Regions from separate parts of the Paenibacillus kandeliae genome, predicted to be linked through region 4. Evidence: predicted binding sites of a transcription regulator. Region 4 holds the regulator's gene; each other region holds the start of a gene.
The links. The regulator Rex, encoded in region 4, represses fermentation and respiration genes when NADH is low (regulators of the CRP and FNR family bind a similar motif). The targets are predictions, from matches to a motif close to TTGTGAAATATTTCACAA.
Positions count from the first base shown of each region.

Region 1: ABXR35_RS19710 (formate/nitrite transporter family protein) is a predicted target of Rex. The motif match lies at 1,957-1,974, and genes of this name have one in related genera.
Region 2: ABXR35_RS19770 (TorD/DmsD family molecular chaperone) is a predicted target of Rex. The motif match lies at 1,286-1,303, and genes of this name have one in related genera.
Region 3: qoxA (cytochrome aa3 quinol oxidase subunit II) is a predicted target of Rex. The motif match lies at 2,090-2,107, and genes of this name have one in related genera.

Region 1 is NZ_JBFDUZ010000004.1:288,577-291,794, forward strand. Features, by position in the region: gene ABXR35_RS19705 (FAD-dependent oxidoreductase) at 449-1,810, shown strand; gene ABXR35_RS19710 (formate/nitrite transporter family protein) at 2,049-2,945, shown strand; gene ABXR35_RS19715 (sensor histidine kinase) at 3,193-3,218, shown strand, end outside.
Region 2 is NZ_JBFDUZ010000004.1:301,890-305,107, forward strand. Features, by position in the region: gene mobA (molybdenum cofactor guanylyltransferase) at 344-1,033, shown strand; gene ABXR35_RS19770 (TorD/DmsD family molecular chaperone) at 1,317-1,985, shown strand; gene ABXR35_RS19775 (hypothetical protein) at 2,167-2,376, shown strand; gene ABXR35_RS19780 (1-phosphofructokinase family hexose kinase) at 2,380-3,218, opposite strand, start outside.
Region 3 is NZ_JBFDUZ010000006.1:98,335-101,552, forward strand. Features, by position in the region: gene ABXR35_RS21995 (cbb3-type cytochrome c oxidase subunit I) at 1-815, opposite strand, end outside; gene qoxA (cytochrome aa3 quinol oxidase subunit II) at 916-1,932, opposite strand; gene ABXR35_RS22005 (hypothetical protein) at 2,225-2,497, opposite strand; gene ABXR35_RS22010 (GH1 family beta-glucosidase) at 2,659-3,218, opposite strand, start outside.
Region 4 is NZ_JBFDUZ010000001.1:2,451,399-2,454,616, reverse strand. Features, by position in the region: gene dinG (ATP-dependent DNA helicase DinG) at 1-1,332, shown strand, start outside; gene ABXR35_RS10420 (redox-sensing transcriptional repressor Rex) at 1,329-1,988, shown strand; gene ABXR35_RS10415 (amidohydrolase) at 1,969-3,218, shown strand, end outside.

The DNA.
Region 1 (3,218 bases), on a different contig from region 4:
CAATGGCTGTTTATGGAATAGCGGTGCGCAACCTCACAATTTAAAATGTGAAAATTTGAACAAACTATGAACAATCCCCAAACCCCTTGCATTGTGACATTTATCACAATATAATAATCACATAAGGTGAAAACATTCACAACCAACGTTTTCAATTATACCCCATCTGGCAATACGATTTGAACGAAATCGGAATCTGAAACTGGCAACGTTTCTCCCGATTTCTCCATGTACCTTTCGGACAGCTTTCCGCAGACGGCTTTTCATCCAAACTCCCTCTGCATATTCAGATCGCTGTCCTCTCTTTTTACTATTGAATGTGAATGTATTCACTAAGTTGTCTCCGCCAGCGAACAGAAAGCTGAACGGAGCAGATGTCACTGACGGAATGGATAACTTAATTTGCACCACATACCAAATATAGAGTTACACACAGGAGGAAGAAACCATGAAAGTAGCAGTTATTGGATGTACTCACGCAGGAACCGCCGCTATCGTTAACACCGCCAAATTGTACCCTGATGCTCAGATTACCGTGTACGAACGCAATGACAATATCTCGTTCCTGTCTTGCGGTATCGCGTTATATGTCGGTGGTGTAGTTGAAGATGCAAACGGATTGTTCTACTCGTCCCCGCAGCAGCTGGATGAACTGGGTGTGACCACCAAAATGCTACATGAGGTCACTTCTGTCGACACCGATGCCAAAACATTGACTGCTCGCGATCTAACTACTGGCATGGAATTAACTGATACATTTGACAAACTGATCGTTACGACTGGCTCATGGCCGATCATCCCGAAATTCTCGGGAATCGAACTGGACAACATCGTACTGTCGAAAAACTTTAATCACTCCAATACAATTATTGAAAAAGCAAAATCCGCTAATCACATCGTCGTTGTCGGTGCTGGATACATCGGTGTCGAGCTGGTCGAAGCCTTCCAAATGAACGGCAAACAAGTGACGCTGATCGACGCCGAAGAACGTATTTTGAGCAAATATCTGGACCCTGAATTTACAGTACGTACCGAAGAAGTGCTGACACAGCAAGGTATCCAGCTGGCGCTGAACGAGAAAGTGGTACGCTTTGAAGGAGCCGACGGTAAAGTGAATACCGTGGTTACCGACAAAGGTACTCACACCGCCGATATGGTCATTCTTTGCATCGGCTTCCGTCCGCAAACCGAGCTGCTGGCAGGTCAGGTGGATATGCTGCCAAACGGTGCGATCATTGTTGATAAATATATGCAAACAAGCAAAAAAGACGTGTATGCCGCTGGTGACAGCTGTGCGATCTTCTACAATCCTACTCAGCAGCACGCTTATATCCCGCTGGCAACCAACGCGGTACGCATGGGTACACTAGTTGCCCGCAATCTGGTGAATCCAACGACTGAATACTTGGGTACACAAGGCACATCCGGTATCAAAATTTATGAAGAAAATATTGCTGCAACGGGTATGACCGAAGTCGCTGCCCGTCTTGCTGGTCTGGATGTAGAAACATCCACGATCCACGACAACTATCGTCCAGAATTCATGCCCACACATGAGAAAGTAACGCTGAAAGTCGTTTACGAAAAAGATAGCCGCCGCATTCTGGGCGCACAGATCATGTCGCACGCCGATCTGACCCAGTCGATCAATACGATCTCGGTCTTTATTCAAGCCCGTATGACAGTCGATCAGCTTGCCTTTGTTGATTTCTTCTTCCAACCACATTACAACAAACCGTGGAACTATCTGAACAGCGTAGGTCTGCAAGCACTGCCGCAGGTTGCGCAAAAAGAAGCCGTGACTATCTAATCCGAATGACTGCCTAGTAGACAAAGACTAGTAGACAAAAAGAATATCAACCGCCATCTCAGGATGGCGGTTTTTTTGCGTGTAGATTATTTGTCTTTCATGATGAATTTCATGGAATTCAGTAAAAACATCGCTCATCGTGACAAATGTTACTTTTTTCACAAAGTAAATTCATTAAAATTGAAATATGAAAATATCCGCTAAACGGATGACCATACATCAAAGGAGAGAAACCTTCATGGCTTACTACAAACCGCAGCAAATCGCGATGAATACAATCGAAACAGGTGTGACCAAAGCGCGTTCCAGCTGGACGCAGATGCTGGTGCTGGGCTTTCTAGCAGGTGCATTTATCGCGCTAGGCTTTCTGCTGGATATTCGGGTAATCGCCAGCATGCCGGAGGAATGGGGCAGCTTTGCCAATTTTGTGGGAGCATCCTTGTTCCCAGTCGGGCTGATTCTCGTACTGGTTGCTGGTGGCGAGCTGTTAACCGGCAATATGATGGCAGTCCCGCTCGCACGTATGGCACGCAAAATCTCAACATGGGAAGTCGCGCGTAATCTGGTAGCCATCACGATTGCCAATATGTTGGGCGCTTTGTTTGTTGCTTATTTCTTCGGTCATATCGTTGGCTTAACCGAAACGGGACCGTATCTGGCAAAAACAGTAGAAATGGCAGGGCATAAGCTGGAAGGCTCATTCTTGCAAATGTTTATTTCCGGTATTGGCTGTAACTGGCTGGTCGCGCTGGCAGTGTGGTTGTCCTATAGCGCTGATAATATTAGCGGCAAAGTGCTGGGCATCTGGTTCCCGACGATGGCATTTGTCGCCATTGGCTTCCAGCACGTTGTTGCCAATATGTTTCTTATTCCAGCAGCGATCTTCGCTGGTCATTATTCGTGGGGACAATATGCTATGAATTTTGTACCGGTATGGCTGGGCAATCTGACTGGTGGTGCTTTGTTTGTCGCCAGCGCGTATTTTATGGCATATATTCGTCGTAACCCAGCTGCTACTCCAGCGTCTGGTAGTCACTCTGGTCAGCAGCATGTAGAGCCGCAGCCAACGGTCACCGATGCAACGGGAACGGCTGCCGTGGCTATGCCGCTCCAGCACAGCGAGCAGGCGCATTGATTAGGAGTCAAGTTCGGCGCAGACAGTCACTTCGCTTTTTCTAGATAGATCATCGTGACGAGGGCAATGCGCATCAGCCGGAAATCTCATGCTGCTAAAGTGAGATTTCCGGCTTTTTGCTTGATATTTCACGCCTTTCTTCATAAATCAACGTACAATCCGGTTTTGAATGCTGAAATTGGTTTAAAAATGAAGGTACGGGTAATAATTAGATTAATGTAAAGCAGAACGATTCAAGAGGTGCAGGATGGAAAAATTAAATGAATGGATCGA
Region 2 (3,218 bases), on a different contig from region 4:
TTAGTTGTAAGGGGATACAAACGATTTTGTATGAAAATGCGGCTATCGGCGAGTTTGTGAATCCCAATGTATGGTAGCGCGAGTGAACATAGTTGAACGGGCACAAAATGTAGGCTAGATCGCTAGTATGGCTATAGATGGAATGCGGATCGCGGTGTTTATGAACATGCAGATTGTATCTGCTTCGATCCAGCTGGTAACTACATGCTATGAAAATGTAGAACTATTGCAGCTTATTTTACACAGGCTTGGAATGAAAACGGCTTGCAGCCGCTAGGCATTTCCATCGATCATAGAATACAGAGAACGCAGATGAAGATACGCAGCAGAGAGGATGAATACGATGAACACACAGCGAAGTGACAGAAAAGCGATAACCGCAGGCATTATACTAGCTGGCGGACAATCCAGACGGATGGGGAGAGATAAGGCGCTACTGAATATAGGTGGCAAAACGGTCATCGAACGGGTAAAGGCGGCAGTGGAGCCATGTGTGGGTCAGCTCTGTCTGGCTTCCGCATCGGATCGAGGGTATGAATTTCTGCATTTGCCGATGGCGCCAGATGAGTTTCCGGGTCATGGTCCGTTGTCGGGTCTATACGCAGGCATGAATGCGATGGATGCGGAATGGTATGTGCTGAGTGCATGTGATCTGCCATTTGCCAGTACGAGTTTATTGGAGCATTTGCTGGATCAGGCGTATGATTACGATTTCCAGAAAGGGGATATTCCGCTTATGCAGGTGGTCATCCCATCCTATGATGATCGTATGCACCCGCTGTATGGAGTGTATCATCATAGTGTGCGTGCATCACTGGCGGAGGCGTTGCAGCAAAGACAATTCAAGGTGATGGATTGGGTAGATCAGCATAATTTGATGGAGGTGCCGCTGGAAGGTGTATTGAAACGGCTGCCGCCACAGCTACAGGAGAGCAACGATCTGACAGAATGGTGTCTGTACAATATGAATGATCCAGAAGCATATGAGCAAGCACGCCATCTGCATATTTTAAACAAGCCGTTCGACTCCTAAAGGCGAGTCGTAAGGGCTTTTGTTTGTGACATCATGACATCAGACACGATTTTGTCAGTTAATCTTTGGAAAATGATGACTATTGTATGAACGTATGTGTAAAACAAACATAAACTTTGTGATATCGGTTACAATATAGTCAAGTCCAAAACCAAATCCCTAAGAATTGCAACAGGTTACAGCCTGCCTGCCTAACCAACGGCATGGCGTAAAGGGAATAGTGCAATCATAGTTGAAATGACATCATATTTTAAGTGAAAAAAATCACAAGGAGTGTATTGACATGACGGTGAATGCAGAAGTGAAGACACATACAGATTGGTTATACAGCCGGGTCATGACGTATCGTTTATTGAGTGAAATGCTGCAACGCAAGCCTACCCTTTCCAAGCTGATCGAATGGCGGCGGGAAGCGGGACGGGTGTTACAGCTCTCTGCTCGTCCTCACACATTGCTGCTCACGCTTGACGATACACCCCTTGCCAATATCATTCAGGATGCGAATCAGCAGTGCTGTGTATATGAGCAGTTAATCGAGCAGCATGGATTACCGTTGGGAATTCGGGCAGCACAATATGTGCGTGCTGGTCAGGAACCGTGTGAATATGAAGCGATGCTGAACTCGGTATATTCCCGTGCAGGTATTACGTTTAAAAAGACTGCTCAGGAAACGGATGATCATATCGGCATTGAGCTGGAATTTATGTCGCTGCTGGCGGAACGATTGGCGGAGAGTGAAGGCAATACGCTGGAGCAGATCAATGTCATTCAAGCACAGCTGGACTTTATGGAGCATTATTTGCAGCCGTGGGTACCGGCGTTATGCCAGCAATTGCAACAACAGGCAACCCATTCGCTGTATGGACAATGGGCAGATATGGTGCTTGCTTATTTGGAGCAGGATCAGGAAGACCTGCGCCATTATGCTGCCGAATTGCGTTATGCTCAATAATTTGGCAAGGAATGGACGTACGGGCGCTTGATATCTCCCACAGCGCAGACTTTATACACTACGATGTAATATAGATTAAGTAATAGAAATATCACTGTATAAAATGTTATTTTTATACAATAAATAGCGGGAAAGCGGAGTCAAGCGAAGCTGAATTGTCCAATGGAGTAGTAAAGGGAGGTTGACCACCTTGAACGAGCACAAAGGCATGTTGCCAAAGATCGTCGTCCGATCGTGTGAAGTGGAGAGGGAATTTCCATCGTTGGACTGGGCTAGACAGTTTGCACGCAAGGAGCTGGTGCCGCATGAGATCAATTTTGTGGTTAGTGATATGCAGACCGGTGAGATCTTCATGGATGTACGCTTTCCCGCACGCACAACAATCCCCTGAGCCTTAGGCTTCAGGGGATTGTTGTATGTCGATATGATTGCCGATGCGGTACACATCTTCCATATCCAGTATACCGGCTCCGGGGTATAGTGCACAGGCACTTCCGCAAGCGGCACCCAATCGCAGCATAGCACGGGTAGAACCGCCACGACTGGCGGATACCAGCATGCCTGCCATCATCGCATCGCCGCTACCGAGCGCGCTGACGATGGACAGTTGCGGTACGGAAACCTCATAGAAATTGCCTGTCGAGCGTTCGGCGGCAATCGCGCCTTCGGCACCGAGCGAGATAACCGGCATTTCCACACCATAATCCATCATCGCGGTCAGCGCTTGACGCAAGCGCTTGGGACGATCTGCTGAATCAGGCGAGATGCCTGCCCACTGACATGCTTCCTGCTCATTGGGCTTGATCAGATACGGAGCTGCCTTGATGCCGTGCATCAGCGCTTCGCCACTCGTATCCAGCGCGGTCGCCGCGCCATGTCGCCTTGCAATCTCGATCAGCCGTCCGTATAGCGGAGGAGGGCAGCCATTGGGCATACTGCCGGAAAAGAGCACCCACTGCGAATGGGATGCCAGATTGGCAATCGCTTCTTCAACCCGATCCAGCTGTTGCACATTGACGCTGACCCCTTGCTCAATAAATTCGGTCTGTGTCTTCTGTTCCCGATCCAATACCGTAATGGCAAACCGGGTTTCGCCTTGGGCTTCGGTAAAGCGCGCCGGAATCTCTTCCTCCTGCAATAGCGAGATCAGTCGGTATCCGTTATGACCGGCTGCGAATCCGGCTGCTGTGACCGGCTCGCCGAACCGATGGATAATGCGCGCGGCGTTAACGC
Region 3 (3,218 bases), on a different contig from region 4:
GGGTTACCCCCACCGTCAAGGGTGAAGAAGTGTCCGCCCCCAAATCGGTCGAGGAACAGCAGTGCCAGAGTTACAGTCAGAATCGGGAATGCGAAGATAATGATAACGCAAGTTGCGAATACCGACCAAGTGAACATAGGCATTTTCATCATCGTCATGCCTGGTGCGCGCATTTTGATGATAGTAACCAAGAAGTTGATACCTGTTGCTAGGGAACCAATACCAGAGATCTGGATACCCCAGATGTAGAAGTTCTGACCCGGACCCGGGTTAAACTGTATTTCCGATAGTGGCGGATAACTGAGCCAACCTGCATCCGGCGAACCGCCGATAACGAAGGAAAGGTTGAACAGCATTGCGCCCAGGAAGAACAGCCAGAAGCTCAGGGAGTTCAAATAAGGGAACGCTACGTCGCGCGCACCGATTTGTAGCGGTACAACGACGTTAAACAAACCGAACATAAATGGCATCGCCATAAACAAGATCATAACTACGCCGTGCGTGGTGAAGACTTGGTTATAGTGCTCGGGATGCAAAAATTCAAAGTTCGGAATCGCCAACTGGGTACGCATCATCAGGGCATCAACGCCGCCGCGGAACATCATGATGATGGCAGCCAGAATGTACATGATACCGATCTTCTTATGGTCAACCGTAGTCAACCAGTTACGCCAGAGCCATTTCCACTTTTTGAAATAGGTCAATCCAGCAACGATGGCAATCGATACCAATCCAATGGATACGTCTGCACCGTAGATCAACGGGTCACCGGTGACGAAAAACTCGGATGCAAACTGTTTAATATTTTCGAGCATCGTGGAGCTCCTTTCACTGTCTTTATCTATACCGTGTCAGGCAGACACGGCATAATGTAGCATTGTATCAATGCCAAAACATCACTAAATCGACAGCGGATTACTTGGAATCCGTACCCAATCCATCATGTTCTTGATTAGATTGACTGTCTGTACCCATATCGCTTTGACCTTCTTTGCTCTCGCCTTCGCCGGTTTGAGTTTGAGGAGTCGTATGGGATGCACGATTGGTATCCGCTATGCCGCCTGGCAGGTATTTGCCCACCAATTGTTGGAACAAATTGTCCGGGAATGCCGAGAAGTATTGCTTATCGGACGTACCTGGAGTGGACAACGATTGGTACGTATCCATCGTCATTGGCTGGGATTCGGTTTTCACCTTGTTTACCCATGCCTGATAGTCAGCATCGCTTACTGCATTGACGTCAAATCTCATGTCGCCAAAGTGCTCGCCGCTGAAGTTCGCACCGGAACCGAAGTATGTTCCTGTATGATCTGCCTGCAAGTACAGGGTCATAGCCATACCGGACATTGTATAAATCTGACCACCCAGCTGCGGAATCCAGAAGGAGTTCATCGGAGCATCGGAAGTCAATTCAAAACGGATTGGCGTATCCTCAGGAATGGTCAGTGTGTTCACAGACGCGATTCCTTCGTCAGGATAGAAGAACGCCCATTTCCAGTCCATCGATACAGCTTGGATGGTTACGGGTTGCTTTTGTGACTGAATAGCCACGGAAGGTTCGAGCGCGTACGTATAACGTACAGTCACGATACCAATAATGGCGATTACGACAATCGGAATGCCCCACCAAATGGATTCGAGCAATGTGCTGTGGCTGAAATCCGGATCGTATTTCGCCTTTCTGCCCGGCTTGTCACGATATCTCCATACAATGATAAAGGTCAGTATGGTAGTTGGTACGATGACAATCGCGGTCAGAATCGTAGAAATGATAATGATATCCCGTTGTCCTTCTGCAATAGGGCCTTTCGGGTTGAGAACAGCATAGTTACTGGAGCCAGTAGCTAACGCCCACACCGTCAGGGCCAGCGACAGAACAGTTACAACCAGAAGAACCCATAACATAAGGCGCGAACCTGGTTTTTTGTTCATCTTGATCCCCTTTCTCACTTAACGCTCATGACGTTCATAATATTGAAACCACACATTCCTATGGTAACACTAAGTGTGCTTTTTGCGTATCCATAGAAGGTGTAAATTTCAGTTTTTTTTGGCTTGTTAACAAATCTGTCAATTTATTCGTAGCCAAAAGTGAATGATTTCACATTATTTAAAGATTAACATATTTTTACTTCAACAAAAAGCCCCTTTAAGAATAAATCTTAAAAGGGCCGTATTCATGTTGTTAATTGCATATCAAATGTCCGTTAACAACGAACAATGATTACTCGTCCTTGATGCCATCTTTGCCCTCATCGCTGCGGGCTTGCATCGATCCAAGCCATTTACCAATCGAATAAATGAACGCAAAAGCAGCCAGACAGCCGACCCCGATCATCAATCCCAGATTGTTATCGTTAAACGGCTGCAGATTGAACACAATTAGCAGGATACCGGCAGCACAGGCAATCCATGCCACGATGCTGAGCATACGGCTTAATCCATAGGTATTCTGCGCTGATGTTCTGCCGCGGGGACCTTTTGAGTTAGTAGCCATGGAATCCACTCCCTTTCTTCGTAGTCATATTGCTAGTATGTGTACCGGTGATCACTTGCATGCCTTCAATACTGGATCGCATCGGTATGCTATACTGCCTATTACCACAAAATAGGGTCTTTGATTCGCTCGTCCCATTTATATTTTGGAAATGGCGTCAATCAGCGCGTTTCCATCCAATTGTTGCGTACGACATTCTGGTACCAATAGTAGCTTTCTTTTGGCGTACGTACCTGCGTACGGAAATCGACGTGAATCAACCCGAAGCGCATCCGATACCCCTCTGCCCATTCAAAGTTATCCATCAGCGACCATGCCATATAGCCCTTGAGGTGAATGCCATCGTTGATCACTCGATGTACTTGAGCGATATGCTGCTGAAGATAATAGACACGGATAATATCATTGATTTTGCCATTGACTGGACATTCGTTCACACAGGCACCATTCTCGGTAATGTATATATCGTTGTTGCCGTATTTTTGTAAATAATGAATCACATCGTACAGACCGGTAGCGTCGATAGGCCAGCCGATATCTGTTTTGAACAGTCCCATATCGACCGGCTCACTTTGCAAATATCCGGCAGCCGGATTGTAGCGATTTACGGTTGGATGATAGTAATTGATGCCGAGCAGATCAATTGGCTGGGCGATAATCTCTAGATCGCCATCCTGTATAGGAGGTGTGGCGCCTGCTTGCTGGAACCATTCGTATAGCG
Region 4 (3,218 bases):
GGTATGGAATGGGCGATTGCAATTGACAATCTATATCCTGAACTCATAGATGTGAAAGAAGACTGGGATAAGCTGAGCGAGCTGCTGTTTGCGCTTTTGCCACAGCGCAGCGATGCTGCACCAGGCGAAGCAGGTCAGTTTACTCTGCGTTTACTTCCACAGAACAAGCCGGAAGAATGGGAAAAGATTACCGAGTTGGAGAACCGCATTCATATTGCACTCAGTCAGATTGTTCGTCAGGGCGAGCACACGATGGGCAAAATCAAAGAATCCGATGATGTGCTTGTTAACGAAGGGCTGGTTACCGATGTAACTGGGCTGTTCAAGGATTTGGGTGCGGTACGCGATGATTTGCGCCATTTTATCAAGCTGGATAGTGTAGAAACGGTATATTGGTACGAAGCCAATGGCAATTACCGCAGCAAATCGCTGCAAATGTATGCCGTACCGGTCGATGTGAGTCAGCAGCTGAAAGAACACTTTTTTGATAAAAAGAAAAGCATCATTCTTACATCGGCAACGCTCTCGATTGATAAAACGTTCCAGTATATGATCGAGCAACTGGGATTGAAGGAAGCAGAGCAGAACAACAAGCTCAATACGGTGATGTTGGAATCGCCATTTAATTATCGCGAGCAATCACTAGTATTGATTCCGCGCGATTTTCCAAGTCTGAAGGGCAGTGTGGGCGATCAGAATTTTGTAGCTATGCTTGCCGATTCGTTGGCAGACGCTGCGCGGGCGACCCGAGGACGGATGCTGGTATTATTTACCTCATACCGGATGCTCAAGCAGGTGTATGAGCCATTGAAAGAGAATTTATCTACAAGTGAGATTGCCGTATTCGGTCAGGGCGTGGATGGCGGCAGCCGTACCAAGTTGACACGTCGTTTTCAGGAGCATCCTGCTTCCGTATTGCTCGGAACAAGCAGCTTCTGGGAAGGTGTCGATATTCCAGGCGAGGCGCTGACCTGCCTGGCAATTGTGCGGTTGCCATTCCAGCCGCCGAATCATCCGCTCGTAGAAGCCAAAAGTGAACGCTTGAAAAAAGAAAAGAAAAACCCATTTATGAAATTATCCGTGCCGCAGGCAGTGATCCGGTTTAAGCAGGGCTTTGGACGTCTCGTCCGTACGGCAAATGACCGAGGAATCGTACTGATTTATGATACGCGGGTGATTGAGGCTTATTACGGCAGACATTTTCTTTATTCGCTGCCTGGTCCCAAAATGGAACATATGCCAACCCAGCAGATGATTCCCCGTATCGCCGAATGGCTGGAACAACGGCCGCTGGAAGCGGAAGCTGCAAATCAAGAGGGGGAGCAAGCATGAAATCCGAAAAAATATCTGAAGCTGTCGTGCGAAGATTACCTGTCTATTTGAGATATCTGAATGAACTGCATACCCGCGAGGTACCAACGGTATCCTCGCAGGAGCTGGGGCAGAAGCTGGATCTGAATCCAGCGCAAATCCGCAAGGATCTTGCTTACTTCGGCGATTTTGGACGCAAGGGTATCGGTTATGATGTATCGTATCTGATTGAGAAGATTCGTCATATTCTGAAGCTGGATCAGCAGATCAATGTAGCACTGATTGGTGCTGGTAATCTGGGACACGCTCTATCCAACTACAATGCCTATTTGCAGGAAACGATGAAGATTATCGCTGTATTCGATTCCTACGAGCCTAAGGTAGGTAGCAAAATCAATACGTTGACTGTACAGCCAATCAGTGAGTTATCGAACGCGGTAAAAGAACAAAATATCCGCGTAGGTATCATTACTGTGCCGAATACAGAAGCGCAGCGTGTTGCTGATCAGCTGGTGGAAGCGGGCATTGAGGCGATTTTGAATTTTGCACCGATTATTTTAAGAACACCACCGCATGTGCGTGTGCATACAGCTGATTTTACGACTGATCTGCTCAGTTTGGCATACTACCTTGAAGATGGAAAGGAATTAGAAGTCAATGAACAACTCTCCGAGTAAATGGATGATCAAAAACGGTATTTTCGCTGTACCCAACGCCGAAAAGCCAGTATTGCATGGCTACATGGTCGTTGAGGATGACCTGATTACGTATATTGGTGAAGAGGAGCCGCAAGTAGGCGATGACGTTGCCATTGTAGACGGACGCCACCAATTCTTCATTCCTGGTCTGGTGAACAGTCACGGTCACGCGGCGATGTCATTGCTGCGCGGCTTTGGCGACGATCTGGCGCTGCAAGTATGGTTGCAAGAGAAAATGTGGCCAATGGAAGCTAAATTTACGAGCGATGATGTATACACAGGAACCGCATTGTCGGTACTGGAAATGCTCAAAGGCGGCACCACCACATTCCTCGATATGTACGACCGTTCCGAGCGTGTAGCGGAAGTGGTAGAGCAATCCGGTATGAGAGCCGTACTGATGAGAGGCGTTATCGGTCTGTGTTCAGAAGAGGAGCAAAAGCAAAAGCTGAACCAATCGATCCAATTCGTACGTGATTGGCACGGCAAAGCAGACGGACGTATCACCACTATGATGTCTCCGCATGCACCGTACACTTGCCCACCTGCATACATTGAACAATTCGTACAAGCTGCACACGATCTGGATGTGCCGCTGCATACACATATGTCCGAAACGATTGCCGAAGTCGAGCAAAACGTACGTGATTACGGTTTGCGTCCGGTTGCTCATTTGGAAAAGTTGGGCATGTTCACACGTCCAACGCTACTTGCACATGCTGTGCATCTGAATGATGAAGAGATTGCTACACTGGCGGCTCACAAGGTTACGGTTTCCCATAATCCGGGTAGCAACCTGAAGCTTGCTAGCGGTGTGGCACGTGTACCAGATCTGCTGAAAGCAGGCGTGGTCGTATCTCTCGGTACAGATGGTCCTGCCAGCAATAACAATCTGGATATGTTTGAGGAAATGCGTCTGGCTGCACTGATTCACAAAGGTGTATCCGGCGACCCAACTGCTGTACCTGCATCGGAAGCGCTGCGTATGGGTACGGAATATGGTGCTCAATCGGTATTCCTGAACAATACAGGTACATTCAAGGTCGGCATGAAGGCGGATATTACGTCGCTCAATATCGATCAGCCACATTTCCTGCCGTTTACTGATTTCATTTCTCATACTGTATATTCTGCATGTGCCAAAGATGTGCTGCATGTATGGGTTGATGGGAAACAGCTGATCAAGGATGGCGTATCCTTGACACTGGA